3 regions of the Streptomyces sp. NPDC051636 genome follow, and region 1 is predicted to be linked to each of the others. Evidence: riboswitches for the same ligand, from Rfam matches in the RefSeq annotation. Region 1 holds a riboswitch; each other region holds the start of a gene.
What was found. Region 1 has a riboswitch for thiamine pyrophosphate ahead of thiC (phosphomethylpyrimidine synthase ThiC). Riboswitches for the same ligand answer to the same signal wherever they lie in the genome.
Positions count from the first base shown of each region.

Region 1 (4,844 bases):
CCGGGCAGGCTCCCCCGGCGGCGTTCGCGCAGGCAGACACCCAATTTCCGGCAACCCCCTGTCACCGCGCGCCGTCGCGGCTCTACCATCGGCTTATCCGTAGCAGGCTCCCCTCCGTTTCTGCCCGACGGCTCGTCGACGTGCGAGCCCCAAGCCCTACGGAGCATCGGGGGATGCACATGAACAGCGTTCCGCAGCACCTGCTGAGCGAGGACCGCCAGGAATACGAGCGGATCCTCGATGAGGCGCTGCGCTCCGCACCACACCGCCCGGAACTGGCCGCCGTCGGACAGCGGCTCAACCCCGAACAACTGCGCACCATGGCGCTCAACGCCACCGCACTCATCACGGCGGCCGCGGCGACCGAGTACCAGCACTACGTGAAGGTCCGCGAGGAACTGCGCCGGCCGGCGCCTTCCACCCCGTCCTCCGTCCCCGCGTCCGAATCCGCGGAACCGGGCGCGGACGCGATAGGGCTCGCCGCCTCCCTCGGCGAGGCAGCCGAGACCACAGGCGCGGGCGCCGTCGCCGTCGTCGCGGTCCTTGCCCCCGTCCTCGCCGGCACGGCCGCGGCGATTTTCCTGCTCGTCGGCTACATCCTGAAGATGCTCGACCCGGCACCCGCCTTCGCCCAGACGATGATCACCACAGGCTGGGTGTTCGGCGCCATGACGGCGGCCGCGATCCTGGTCGCCGCCGTCGGTCTGCTCCTGACCGCCCTGCGCAACAACCCCTCGCTCACGGACGGACCCGATGGGGAGGCGAACCAGGAAGTGGCCCGCGCCAGGGAGGCCTGGCGCGAGGCCCTGCTGGACCGCGGCATCCTGCCGTTCCTGCGAGAGGCGCTCGCCGACCCCGGCACGGCCGCACTGCACCGCACGGCCCCGCCGACACCCACCGGCCGCATGCCGCGTCTCGGCTACGACCGCCCGGGCTTCAGCAGCCCCGACGACGGCTCGGCCCCGGGCCCGCGCCCCAGCTTCACCAGCCCGGACTACACGAGCCCGGACTTCGGGGGCCCGGAGCACCAGCCGGAATGACCCCCGGCTTGCGCCCCGGCGGGGGCGCAAGCCGGACGCGCACGTCGGCTCGCCAGAAGAGACGCAGACCTGGGCGCCGTCACCACAACAGCGAGCGAGGGGGCACACCGGACCGTGCCCCCTCGGCACGTTCAGTCCGCGATCGGCAGGTACACCCGGTTCCCGCTTGCCGCGAACTCCTTCGACTTCTGCGCCATGCCCTCCTCGATCTCGGCCTGGCCGCCACCGTGTTCGCGCCGGATGTCCTGCGAGATTTTCATACTGCAGAACTTCGGCCCGCACATGGAACAGAAGTGGGCCGTCTTGGCGGGTTCGGCCGGAAGCGTCTCGTCGTGGAACTCCCGTGCCGTGTCCGGGTCCAGGGCGAGGTTGAACTGGTCCTCCCACCGGAACTCGAAGCGCGCGTCGGACAGCGCGTCGTCCCACTCCTGCGCACCTGGGTGGCCCTTGGCGAGGTCGGCTGCGTGGGCGGCGATCTTGTAGGTGATGACGCCGGTCTTGACGTCGTCACGGTTGGGCAGGCCCAGGTGCTCCTTGGGCGTGACGTAGCAAAGCATGGCCGTGCCCCACCAGGCGATCATCGCGGCACCGATGCCGGAGGTGATGTGATCGTACGCAGGCGCGACGTCCGTGGTCAGCGGGCCGAGCGTATAGAACGGAGCTTCATCGCAGATCTCCTGCTGAAGGTCGATGTTCTCCTTGATCTTGTGCATCGGAACATGTCCCGGGCCCTCGATCATGGTCTGTACGTGGAAACGCTTCGCGATCCGGTTGAGTTCCCCGAGCGTGCGCAGTTCCGCGAACTGCGCCTCGTCGTTGGCGTCCGCGATCGAACCCGGCCTGAGGCCGTCGCCGAGCGAGTACGTGACGTCGTAGGCGGCGAGGATCTCGCAGAGCTCCTCGAAGTTCTCGTACAGGAACGACTCCTTGTGGTGCGCCAGGCACCAGGCAGCCATGATCGAGCCGCCTCGCGAGACGATGCCGGTCTTGCGGTTGGCGGTCAGCGGAACGTATGCCAAGCGCACGCCGGCGTGGACGGTCATGTAGTCCACGCCCTGCTCGGCCTGTTCGATTACTGTGTCCCTGTAGATGTCCCAGGTCAGTTCCTCGGCCTTGCCGTCTACCTTCTCCAGGGCCTGGTAGAGCGGCACGGTGCCGATGGGAACGGGGGAGTTGCGCAGCACCCACTCGCGGGTGGTGTGGATGTTGCGGCCGGTGGAGAGGTCCATGACCGTGTCGGCGCCCCACCGGGTCGCCCAGGTCATCTTCTCGACCTCCTCCTCGATGGAGGACGTCACCGCCGAGTTGCCGATGTTGGCGTTGACCTTCACCAGGAACCGCTTGCCGATGATCATCGGCTCGATCTCCGGGTGGTTGACGTTGGCGGGCAGTACGGCCCGGCCCGCCGCGATCTCCTCGCGAACGACCTCCGGAGAGACGTTCTCCCTCAGGGCCACGAACTCCATCTCGGGCGTGATCTCGCCGCGACGGGCGTAGGCGAGCTGGGTGACCGCCGTGCCGTCCCGGCCCCTGCGCGGCTGGCGCGGCCGTCCGGGGAAGACCGCGTCGAGGTTGCGCAGGCCACCCCGGGGCGAGGTGTGCTTGATCCCGTCGTCCTCGGGACGGACGGGACGACCCGCGTACTCCTCGGTGTCGCCGCGGGCGATGATCCAGCTCTCCCGCAGCGGCGGCAGGCCCCTGCGGACGTCGGTGTCGACCAGCGGATCGGTGTACGGGCCGGAGGTGTCGTACAGCGTGACCGACTGCCCGTTGGTGAGATGCACCTGACGGACCGGCACCCGCAGGTCGGGGCGCGAGCCCTCGACGTACCCCTTGTGCCAGCCGATGGACTTCCCGGCCTCCCCGTTCGACGAGCCGTTCGTCGCGTTCTGCGTGGAGGCAGGCGTGCGTGCGTCCTTGTTGGTCATGAGACCTACTCCCTACGCCGGCATTACCCGGTAACAGGTTCGGCGGTCGACGCAGCGGCATCCGTCCGTCGGCGTTTCCTGTGAAACATCACTCAAGTCAAGTGACGTTCCACGTGAAACATCGCGAAGACGGAGGTCAGCGCCCTCTCAGCCCGGTGCTCCGAGCTCCCGCGTGTGCAAAGGTGCCTCCACGCTAGCGTTATTTGTGGCGCGGTGAACAGTGGGCCTCTGCCGTTCTTGCGATGATCGGGCGGTGACCACGACGCACCAGTCTCCGTACCCGCCCCCCGAGCCGCCCCGCCGACACGGTTCCGGCGACGGCTCAGGATCCGGCCACGGTGCCGGTGACGGGCACGACCACGGGCATGGGCACGGCCCGGGCGCCGATGGCGGAGGTGGTGGCGGGCACGGACACGCGCACGGTCACAGCCACGGACCCGCCACCCCGGTCTCCAAGCACCTGCGCAAGGTCATCGCGGCGATCCTGATCCCGTTCACCGCGGCGGTCGTGGTCGGGCTCGCGGTCCTCTGGCCCGGCGGAGCCCCGTCGCACGAGCGCACCGGGGTCGGCTTCGACCGGCAGACACAGCAGGCGACGGTCACCAAGGTCGTCGAGGTCAGCTGCAAGTCGGTGAACGCCTCCGGGGACACCCCGACCGGCGACACCTCCACCGCCGAGGGGAGCTCCGCGCAGCAGGAGGCGAACGGCAGCTGCAAGAAGGCGACGGTCCGGGTCGACACCGGCAAGGACAAGGGCCGTACGTTCACCGAGATCGTGCAGCCGGACCAGTCGCGGCAGTTGCACCAGGGCGAGAAGGTCGTGGTCGCCTACGAGCCCTCGGCGCCGAGGGACCTCCAGTACTCGGTCACCGACGTCAACCGGCGCCTGCCGATGGCACTGCTCGCCGGGATCTTCGCACTCGCCGTCGTGGTCGTCGGGCGGATGCGCGGTTTCATGGCGCTGGTCGCGCTGGCCATCAGCTTCCTGGTCCTCAACTTCTTCATCCTGCCCGCGATTCTGCAAGGGTCGAACCCGCTGATCGTGGCGGTCGTCGGCTCCAGCGCCATCATGCTGATCGCGCTCTACATGTGCCACGGCCTGTCGGCCCGCACGTCGGTGGCGGTCCTCGGCACCCTGATCTCGCTGTCACTGATCGGCGTCCTCGGCAAGCTGTTCATCGGCTGGGCCGCACTCACCGGCAACACCGACGACAACACCGGTCTGATCCACGGCCTGTATCCGTCGATCGACATGAGCGGTCTGCTGCTCGCCGGCGTCATCATCGGTTCGCTCGGTGTCCTGGACGACGTGACGGTGACGCAGACGTCGGCCGTCTGGGAACTGCACGAGGCCAATCCGGCGATGGGCTGGCGCGGGCTGTACCGCGCGGGCATCCGCATCGGCCGCGACCATATCGCCTCCGTGGTCAACACACTCGTGCTGGCCTACGCGGGTGCCGCGCTGCCGCTGCTGCTGCTGTTCTCCATCGCGCAGAGCAGCGTGGGCACGGTCGCCAACAGCGAGCTGGTGGCGGAGGAGATCGTGCGCACGCTGGTGGGCTCGATCGGCCTGGTCGCCTCGGTACCGGTCACCACGGCCCTCGCCGCTCTGGTGGTGTCGGCCGACCGCCCGGGGCAGGAGCCGGCCGCGGCCACCGGGGCCCTGGCGGCTCCGGCACGCGGCGGCCGGGGCCGGCGCCGGAAGCGGTGACGCTGCGTCAGCACCTTCTCCGTCCACGGAGAAGCGTTACTGCACCGTGCCGCACGCTGTGGCGCAGCACTTGACGCCCTGCCGTAACGCTTCAGCCGGCGCTCTGTTCCTCGGCCAGGATGCGGTCCAGGGCCTCGTCGAGGTGGGCGTCGAAGTCGGCGAGCG
Region 1 is NZ_JBITDA010000005.1:178,318-183,161, reverse strand. Features, by position in the region: gene ACIBBH_RS12465 (hypothetical protein) at 174-1,040, shown strand; gene thiC (phosphomethylpyrimidine synthase ThiC) at 1,172-2,968, opposite strand; TPP riboswitch at 2,961-3,150, opposite strand; gene ACIBBH_RS12455 (YibE/F family protein) at 3,222-4,679, shown strand; gene ACIBBH_RS12450 (SsgA family sporulation/cell division regulator) at 4,771-4,844, opposite strand, start outside.

Region 2 (4,844 bases), on a different contig from region 1:
GCGCTCGCGGGGAGCCTGAGGTCCACGATCGAGTCCGCCGACGAGGCGCATCAGGGATTCCTGGAGATGCCGGGAGCAACTGGCGCGGGAATTCGCGGAGATCGCCGTACTCCTCGGCCACCGCGACGGGATGCCCGTCGACGCGATCCGCGGACAGACCGACGTGGCCGAGCGGATCCGCACGGACGTCGACGGGACGTCCCAGCAGTACGCCGAGACCCGGGCGCTGCTCGTCGGCAAGGACGAGAACGACCTCGACGAGATCATGCCGGTGCTCGAGGAACTCGTGGCTCAGGCCCAGGGCATGGCGGAGATCGGGGAGTCGTTCGCCGGCCTCAGCGAGTCGATGACGGACCTGCGGGAGAAGCCCCAACGCCTGCGCCAGGACCTGGTCCCCCTGCGCGAGCGGGTCCACGCCGCCTTCCATGCCGCCCAGGACGAGCTGACCGCGGCCGACGGCGCACCCGGCTGGTTCGGCTGGCAGGCGGACCTCGCCGGCCTCGGCGACCGGCTCACCGCCCTCGACGAGGGCCGGGTCGTCCCGACCCGGAGCGCAAGGTCACCGACCACTACTGCGAACTGGAGCGCGACACTGGTCACCTGACACCGCCCGCACGGCAGCTGGCTCGTGATCGACCTGATAAGGATGAGGCCAGACCTCAAAGCCTGCATCCACCAGGGGTGCCGTCCCAATCCGATGGACGGCACCCTGTCGGGCCTCGATCATGAAGCCTCCACCGACCAGGTCGGCTAACCTCGCTCATCGTGCCGCCTGTCTTTGAACGGCGTTTCCATGCCCCTGTAGGAATAGAGGATCGGCTGCAGGCTCGCCGGGCGAAGGGATGGGGGAGCGTGCCCCTCCCGTGCCCGTTCGAGCGGGAAATCACGGGGAACACCGGGCGACCACGGTACGGGGACATGCCGACGGCCCCCGACCGATCCACCAGGTCAGGGCCGTTCGCTCAGGCGGTGGGTGTGGGATTTGAACCCACGGTGGCTCGCGCCACGACGGTTTTCAAGATCGCGTCCATTGGGTCACGAGTAGAAGTTCGCCCAGTACTCCTCGTGACTCTTGGTGAAGTCAGCCGGACGTTCCCGTCGCAGCACCTCGTAGCGTGCGACGTAGGCGTCGAGGGCTTCATGCAGAGAGCAGCCGAGGTGATCACGTAGCGTCTTCAGCCCGAGGATGATCCGCCCTGCGACGATTGCGACGTCGGCCACGCCTGCATCCGTCTCGCTATCGCCAGGACCCATAGCGTGATCACACCCCACCTCCGCAGCCAGGTCAAGGCGTTGTCCCGCGCCCTCTCCGGGCCGTCTCCGGGCCGTCCGAGGTGAATCAGTGGCGACGGACGACGACCGCCGGCGACAGGTGTCCGGACCGGCAGCCGCAGGTCACCGAAGTCGATCTGCGACACTGGTACCACCATGCCCAAGCCCGGAGAACTCACTTTCGTCGCCCCCCGCGGAGCCAAGACGCCCCCGCGGCACCTCGCCGACCTCACGCCCGCCGAGCGCAAGGAAGCCGTCGCCGCGGCCGGTGAGAAGCCGTTTCGCGCCAAGCAGCTCTCGCAGCACTACTTCGCGCGGTACGCGCACGAACCGGAGCAGTGGACCGACATCCCCGCCGGTTCGCGGGCCAAGCTGCGGGAGGCGCTGTTCCCGGAGCTGATGACGGTCGTGCGGCATCTGTCGACCGACGAGGGGACCACCCGCAAGACGCTGTGGCGGTTGTTCGACGGGACGCTCGTCGAGTCGGTGCTGATGCGGTATCCGGACCGGGTGACGATGTGCATCAGCTCGCAGGCGGGGTGCGGGATGAACTGCCCGTTCTGCGCGACCGGGCAGGCCGGTCTGGACCGGAACCTGTCCACCGCGGAGATCGTGCACCAGATCGTGGACGGCATGCGGGCCCTGCGGGACGGCGAGGTCCCCGGCGGGCCGGCGCGGCTGTCCAACATCGTCTTCATGGGCATGGGCGAGCCCCTCGCCAACTACAAGCGGGTCGTCGGCGCCATCCGCGCCCTGACCGACCCGGAGCCGGACGGGCTCGGGTTGTCGCAGCGCGGGATCACCGTGTCCACCGTCGGGCTCGTCCCGGCGATCCACCGGTTCGCCGACGAGGGCTTCAAGTGCCGCCTCGCCATCTCGCTGCACGCGCCCGACGACGAGCTGCGCGACACCCTGGTGCCGGTGAACACGCGCTGGAAGGTGCGCGAGGTGCTGGACGCCGGGTTCGAGTACACCGCGAGGTCCGGCCGGCGGCTGTCCATCGAGTACGCGCTGATCCGGGACATCAACGACCAGGCCTGGCGCGGCGACCGGCTCGGGCGGCTGCTCAAGGGAAGGCCCGTGCACGTCAACCTCATCCCGCTGAACCCGACGCCGGGGTCGAAGTGGACCGCCTCCCGGCCGGAGGACGAGAAGGCCTTCGTCGAGGCGATCGCCGCCCACGGCGTGCCCGTCACCATCCGGGACACCCGCGGGCAGGAGATCGACGGAGCCTGTGGTCAGCTGGCGGCCACCGAGCGGTAGTCTGAGCCCGTCAGTACAACTTCATACAAGCCATGCATCTGCACATTCCGACAGGGGAGCGCCACAGCGCTGAGAGTGCGGCACCAAGGCCGCAGACCCTCTGAACCTCGCCCAGGTCATTCTGGGTAGGAAGTTCGGTCATCACTCGAGCTGTTGCGCCCTGCCCGGGATTCCGCGAAAGGTCTCCCGGGCAGGGCCGCGTCTCTTCCTGGTCATCCCAGGAGGAATCTGTGAACAACAAGACGTTCGTGGCCGCGGCGATCACGCTCGGCCTGGTCACGCTGTCCGCGTGCGGGTCGACCCACGCGAAGGACTCGACGGACTCGGCGGACTCCAAGACCGTCACCCTTGTCAGCCACGACTCGTGGGCCGTCTCGAAGAACGTGCTCAAGGACTTCGAGAAGTCCTCCGGCTACACGGTCAAGGTCCTCAAGGACGGCGACGCCGGCCAGGCCGTCAACAAGGCCATTCTGACCAAGGACAACCCGCAGGGCGACGTCTTCTTCGGCGTCGACAACACCCTGCTGTCCCGCGCCCTCGACAACGGGTTGTTCCAGTCGTACGAGGCCAAGGGCCTGGACACGGTCGGCGCCGCGTACCGGCTCGACAAGAGCGGGCACCGGGTCACCCCGGTCGACTACGGCGACATCTGCGTCAACTACGACAAGGCGTACTTCAGCAAGCACAGGCTGAACCCGCCGCAGTCCTTCGACGACCTGGTCAAGCCGGAGTACAAGAACCTCCTCGTCACCGAGAACGCCTCCACCTCCTCGCCCGGCCTGGGCTTCCTGCTCGGCACCGCGGCGAAGTACGGCGACGGCAGCTGGCAGGACTACTGGAAGAAGCTGAAGGCCAACGGAGTGAAGGTCGTCGACGGCTGGGAGCAGGCGTACGACGAGGAGTTCTCCGGGTCGGCCGGCGGCAAGAAGGCCAAGGGCGACCGCCCGCTCGTCGTGTCGTACGCCTCCTCGCCGCCCGCCGAGGTCGTCTTCGCCGACCCGAAGCCGAGCACGGCGCCCACCGGGGTCGCGTACGGCACCTGCTTCCGGCAGATCGAGTTCGCCGGGCTGCTGAGCAACGCGGGGAACACCAAGGGCGGCAAGGCGTTCATCGACTTCCTCGTCTCCAAGGAGTTCCAGGAGGACATGCCGCTCAACATGTTCGTCTACCCGGTGGTCCAGGGCGCGAAGGTGCCCGCCGAGTTCACCGAGTACGGGCCGGCCGCCAAGGACCCCGAGACCATGGCCCCCGACAGGATCGCCGCCAATCGTGATCAGTGGGTCAAGTCGTGGACGTCGCTCGTACTGAAGTAGCCCCCCGCAAGGGCGGTACGAGAAGCCGTACGGGAAACGCGGCGCGGCTCGCCCTGATGGCCGGGCCCGTCGCGTTCTTCGCCGTCTTCTTCGCCTACCCCGTCGCCGCGATCGTGGCCCGGGGACTGAAGGCCGGCGGCGCCTGGCGGTTCGGGCGGGTCTGGGACGTGCTCGCCCAGTCCGACATCCGGCATGTCCTGTGGTTCACCACCTGGCAGGCCCTCGCCTCCACCGCGCTCACCCTGCTCGTCGCGCTGCCCGGCGCGTACGTCTTCGCCCGCCTCGACTTCCCCGGCAAGCAGGTCCTGAGGGCGGTGGTCACGGTGCCCTTCGTACTGCCCACGGTCGTCGTCGGCACGGCGTTCCTGGCGCTGGTGGGGCGCGGCGGGCTGCTCGACGAGCTGTGGGGCGTACGGCTGGACACCACCGTGTGGGCGATCCTGCTCGCGCACGTCTTCTTCAACTACGCGGTCGTCGTACGGACGGTGGGCGGGCTGTGGGGGCAGCTCGACCCGCGCCAGGAGGAGGCCGCGCGGATGCTCGGCGCCTCGCCGGCGAGAGCCTGGTGCAGGGTCACGCTCCCGGCGCTCGCGCCCGCCGTGGCCGCCGCGGCGCTGATGGTCTTCCTGTTCACCTTCACCTCCTTCGGTGTGGTGCAGATCCTCGGCGGTCCCACCTTCGCCACGCTCGAGGTCGAGATATACCGGCAGACCTCCGAGATCTTCGACCTGTCCACGGCGGCCGTCCTCACACTGGTGCAGTTCGCCGCGGTCGGCGCGATCCTCGCCGTGCACGCCTGGACGGTACGGCACCGGGAGACGGCCCTGCGGCTGGTGGACGCCTCCGTGACCGCGCGCCGGCCGCGCGGGGCGGGGCAGTGGGCGCTGCTGGCCGGTGTCCTCGCCACCGTCGCCGTCCTGCTCGTGCTGCCGCTCGCCGTGCTGGTGCGGCGGTCGCTGGACGCGCCGGGCTTCGGCTACTACCGGGCGCTGACCA
Region 2 is NZ_JBITDA010000006.1:132,731-137,574, reverse strand. Features, by position in the region: gene ACIBBH_RS14050 (hypothetical protein) at 131-604, shown strand; gene ACIBBH_RS14045 (hypothetical protein) at 1,036-1,221, opposite strand; gene rlmN (23S rRNA (adenine(2503)-C(2))-methyltransferase RlmN) at 1,429-2,535, shown strand; TPP riboswitch at 2,578-2,685, shown strand; gene ACIBBH_RS14035 (thiamine ABC transporter substrate binding subunit) at 2,766-3,848, shown strand; gene ACIBBH_RS14030 (ABC transporter permease) at 3,905-4,844, shown strand, end outside.
Region 2: it holds a riboswitch for thiamine pyrophosphate, as region 1 does, so the genes downstream of both, ACIBBH_RS14035 (thiamine ABC transporter substrate binding subunit) here and thiC (phosphomethylpyrimidine synthase ThiC) in region 1, are expected to answer to the same signal.

Region 3 (4,844 bases), on a different contig from region 1:
TCGGCGATGTCGGGGAGGGTGAGCCAGGCGGGGACGAGAGCATCGATCTTGGCGTCAATCTCGGTCACGGGAACTAGCCTGCCATCTGCCACTGACAGGAGGAAGTCAGGACGGTCCGCAGGGGAGGTCGTGGCAGCCCCGCGGCCCTACGCCGTGGCGTCCTTCAGCGGTCTCGCCGGGTCCGCCAGCGCGTCCGGCCGCATGGGTGTCCCCGCCTCGATCAGCCGCCGTCCCTGTGCCAGGTCCCTCGGGCGCCCCACGGCGAGCAGGGCGACCAGCCGGTCCTGTTTCAGCCAGCAGACCGTCCACGCCGGGCCGGCCGGGTCGCCGCGCCAGAGGGTGCGGTCGGCCGCGCCGTGGTGGCCGGCGTACTGGACGAAGCGGCCGAACTGCTCGGACCAGAAGTACGGCACCGGGTCGTAGACCGCGGGAGTCTCGCCGATGATGTTCGCGGCGACCGTGCGCGGGCCCTGGAGGGCGTTGTCCCAGTGGTGGACGAGCAGCCGCTCCCCGTACCGACGGGAGGGGAAGGAGGCGCAGTCGCCGACCGCGTACACGTCCGGGACGCAGGTGCGCAGGTGCTCGTCGGCCACCACCTCGCCCTGCGCGCCGAGCTCGATGCCGGAGCCTGCCAGCCACGCCGTGGCGGGGCGGGCGCCGATGCCGACGACGACGGCGCCCGCGGGCAGCCGCGAGCCGTCGTCGAGCACCACCGCGCCGGGCTCGACCCGCTCCACGCGCGCGTGGGTGCGCAGCACGGCGCCGCTGTCGGCGTACCAGGACGCCATCGGAGCGGCCACCTCGGGCGGCAGCGCGCCCGCGAGCGGACGGTCCGCCGCCTCCACCACGGTCACCGCGCAGCCCGCCTCGCGGGCGGCCGTGGCGAACTCGGCGCCGATCCAGCCCGCGCCGACGACCACGATGTCGTGCTGCCGGGCGAGCACGGGCCGCAGCCGTTCGGCGTCGTCGAGGGTGCGCAGCAGATGCACGCCGGGCACGCCCTCCGCGCCGGGCAGCCGGATCGGTTCGGCGCCGGTGGCCAGGACCAGGACGTCGTACGGCACGGGCCCGGCCTCGGTGTCCAGCTCGTGCTCGCCGGGGCGCACGCCCAGCACCTCGCGCCCGAGCCGCAGTTCGATGCCGAGCGCCTCGAAGTCGACGTCGAAGGCGGAGCCCTCGGCCTTGCCGAGCAGCACGGCCTTGGACAGCGGCGGCCGGTCGTACGGCTGGTGGGGTTCGGCGCCGATCAGCGTCACGGTGCCCTGGAAGCCCTGTTCGCGCAGGGCGACCGCGGTCTGCACCCCGGCCATGCCCGCGCCGACGACGACCACGCGCCGTGCCCGTGACGTGCCCTGTTCCCGCGTCTGCTCGCTCACCCGATCACCATAGACAACTGCCTGATTGTCAGTCAGGGGGCGTGCTCGGTGGCCTGCTCCACAACACTCTCCACCACGCTCGTCCCGGAGCCCGGCTGCGACTCCCACTCCCAGGTCTCCTCCAGCCGCACCCGGCCGTCGGGCAGGCCGACGGCCGTCGACCGGCAGTGCCCCGAGGACGTGGTCCCGTCCCGCTTCAGCTGCACGTACCGGAAGTCCAGCCGGTCCCCGTCCCGGGTGCCCACCAGATACCCGCGTACGACGTCGCCGCCCGCGTACTCGGCCCAGATCTCGCCGTCCTTCTCGTGGTACGTGAACCGGGTGCGCGTACCCACCTGACCTGGGGCCTGGTCCGCGACCGGGGCGAGGATCATTCCGTCGAGCGAACGGGCCATGAGGGGAGGCTCCCTTACAAGTGAGATGCTCTGTAAGGTACAAGCACTCGCGGGAGCCCGGACGACCGGGCTGAGAGGGAGGCTGGCGGCCTCCGACCGTACGAACCTGATCCGGGTCATGCCGGCGAAGGGAGGGGCTGGACGCCCATGTCGTCACGTACGTCAGACGTCCTCGTCATCGGGGGCGGGATCATCGGCCTGGTCACGGCCTGGCGCGCCGCGCAGCGCGGGCTGGCCACGGCCGTGGTGGACCCCGAGCCGGGCGGCGGGGCCGCGCAGGTCGCGGCCGGAATGCTGGCCGCCGTCACGGAGCTGCACTACGGCGAGCAGACGCTGCTCGGCCTGAACGTGGCGTCGGCCCGCCGCTATCCGGACTTCGCGGCCGAGCTGACCGAGCTCACCGGCCTGGACCTCGGCTACCGCAGGTGTGGCACGCTCGCGGTCGCGCTGGACGCCGACGACCGCGCCCACCTGCGGGAACTGCACGCCCTGCAGCACCGCTCGGGTCTGGAGTCCGAGTGGCTGTCCGGGCGCGAGTGCCGTCGGCTCGAGCCGATGCTCGCGCCGGGCGTGCGCGGCGGGCTGCGGGTGGACGGCGACCACCAGATCGACCCGCGCCGGCTGGCGGCAGCGCTGGTCGCCGCGTGCGAGCGGGCGGGCGTCGTCTTCCACCGCGCGTGGGCGGAGCGTTTCCGCGTGGTACGGGACCGCGCCGCCGGCGTCACCACGGCCGACGGCACCGAGCTGGGCGCCGGCCAGGTGGTGCTGGCCGCCGGGAGCCTGAGCGGGCGGCTCGCGGGCGTGCCCGAGGACCTGCTGCCGCCGGTGCGGCCGGTGAAGGGGCAGGTGGTACGGCTGACGGTGCCCGAGCGCTACGCGCCGTTCCTGAGCCGGACCGTACGGGCCGTGGTGCGCGGCAGCCACGTCTATCTGGTGCCCCGGGAGAACGGCGAGCTGGTCGTCGGGGCCACCAGCGAGGAGCTGGGCTGGGACACCACGGTGACCGCGGGCGGGGTCTACCAGTTGCTGCGCGACGCGCACGAGCTGGTCCCGGGCATCACCGAGCTGCCGCTCGCCGAGACTCGGGCCGGGCTGCGCCCCGGCTCCCCCGACAACGCGCCGCTGCTCGGTCCGACCGGCCTGGACGGGCTGCTGCTGGCCACCGGGCACTACCGCAACGGCGTGCTGCTCACGCCGGTCACCGGCGACGCCCTGGCGCACGCGCTGACCACCGGTGAACTGCCGGAGGAAGCACGCCCCTTCACCCCGAAGCGCTTCGGCACGGCCCGCACGGAACAGCCCGCATGAACGGCTCGGTCACCATCACCGTCAACGGGGAGCTCCGGCAGGTCGCCCCGGGAACCGCTCTCGACACGCTCGTGAAGTCCCTCACCGCGGCGCCGCGCGGAGTGGCCGCCGCGCTCAACGAAACCGTCGTCCCGCGCGCGCAGTGGCCGTCCACGGCCCTGGCCGAGGGCGACCGCGTCGAAATCCTCACCGCCGTCCAAGGAGGCTGACCATGGCCGACGACCCCTTCGTCCTCGGTGGTACGTCCTTCACGTCCCGCCTGATCATGGGTACGGGCGGCGCGCCCAGCCTCGACGTGCTGGAGCGGGCGCTGGTCGCCTCCGGCACGGAGCTGACGACCGTGGCGATGCGGCGGGTTGATCCCGGTGTGCACGGCTCGGTGCTGTCGGTGCTGGAGCGGCTCGGCATCCGGGTGCTGCCGAACACGGCGGGTTGCTTCACCGCCGGGGAGGCCGTGCTCACCGCCCGGCTGGCGCGGGAGGCGCTGGGCACGGATCTGGTCAAGCTGGAGGTCATCGCCGACGAGCGCACGCTGCTGCCGGACCCGATCGAGTTGCTGGACGCGGCGGAGACGCTGGTCGACGACGGGTTCACCGTGCTGCCGTACACGAACGACGATCCCGTGCTGGCGCGGAAGCTCGAGGACGCCGGGTGTGCGGCGATCATGCCGCTAGGATCGCCGATCGGGTCCGGGCTGGGGATTCGCAACCCCCACAACTTCCAGCTGATCGTCGAGCACGCGCGTGTGCCGGTGATTCTGGACGCGGGGGCGGGGACGGCGTCGGACGCGGCACTGGCGATGGAGCTGGGGTGTGCGGGGGTGATGCTCGCCTCGGCCGTTACGCGGGCGCAGGAGCCCGAGCGGATGGCTGCCGCCATGAGGCATGCGGTGGAGGCGGGGCGGTTGGCTCGGCTCGCGGGGCGGATTCCCCGGCGGCACTTCGCCGAGGCGTCTTCTCCTGCGGAGGGCTTGGCCGTGCTCGATCCGGAGCGGCCCGCGTTCTGAGCGGAGCGGGGTTGCGGTCCCGTTTTCGTCCCCCACTCACGCACACCCGTCACCGGCCTGCTTCAGAGGTGGACGTTTCCCGTGGGGCACGTCCGCCGTCGGCGGCTGTCCTGTCCGTACGTGGTGCCCCTCAGGGCGTGGGAAGCGTCACAGGTCCGCTTCAGTACCGCCCCTATCCTCGCCGAACCCGCGGAGCCGTCGGTCGCGGCTCGTACACTCACCTGCGTGGATACGACCCTTCAGGACCCTCTCGTCGGGCAGGTGCTCGACGGCCGTTACCGCGTCGACGCGCGGATCGCGGTCGGTGGGATGGCCACGGTCTACCGGGCTCTGGACACCCGCCTGGACCGGGTCCTCGCGCTCAAGGTGATGCACCCGACGCTCGCGGCCGACGGGTCGTTCGTGGAGCGGTTCATCCGGGAGGCGAAGTCGGTGGCCCGGCTCGCCCACCCCAACGTCGTGCAGGTTTTCGACCAGGGGACCGACGGGTCGTACGTGTACCTGGCCATGGAGTACATCGCCGGGTGCACGCTGCGGGACGTACTGCGCGAGCGGGGCGCGCTGCAGCCGCGGGCCGCGCTGGACATCCTGGAGCCGGTGCTGGCCGCGCTGGGCGCCGCGCACCGGGCCGGGTTCGTGCACCGGGACATGAAGCCGGAGAACGTCCTGATCGGGGACGACGGGCGGGTCAAGGTGGCCGACTTCGGGCTCGTGCGGTCCGTGGACACGGTGACCAGCACGACCGGGTCCGTGCTCGGC
Region 3 is NZ_JBITDA010000001.1:338,619-343,462, reverse strand. Features, by position in the region: gene ACIBBH_RS01645 (Rv2175c family DNA-binding protein) at 1-68, opposite strand, end outside; gene ACIBBH_RS01640 (NAD(P)/FAD-dependent oxidoreductase) at 147-1,376, opposite strand; gene ACIBBH_RS01635 (hypothetical protein) at 1,409-1,771, opposite strand; TPP riboswitch at 1,811-1,921, shown strand; gene thiO (glycine oxidase ThiO) at 1,919-3,079, shown strand; gene thiS (sulfur carrier protein ThiS) at 3,076-3,288, shown strand; gene ACIBBH_RS01620 (thiazole synthase) at 3,291-4,085, shown strand; gene pknB (Stk1 family PASTA domain-containing Ser/Thr kinase) at 4,311-4,844, shown strand, end outside.
Region 3: it holds a riboswitch for thiamine pyrophosphate, as region 1 does, so the genes downstream of both, thiO (glycine oxidase ThiO) here and thiC (phosphomethylpyrimidine synthase ThiC) in region 1, are expected to answer to the same signal.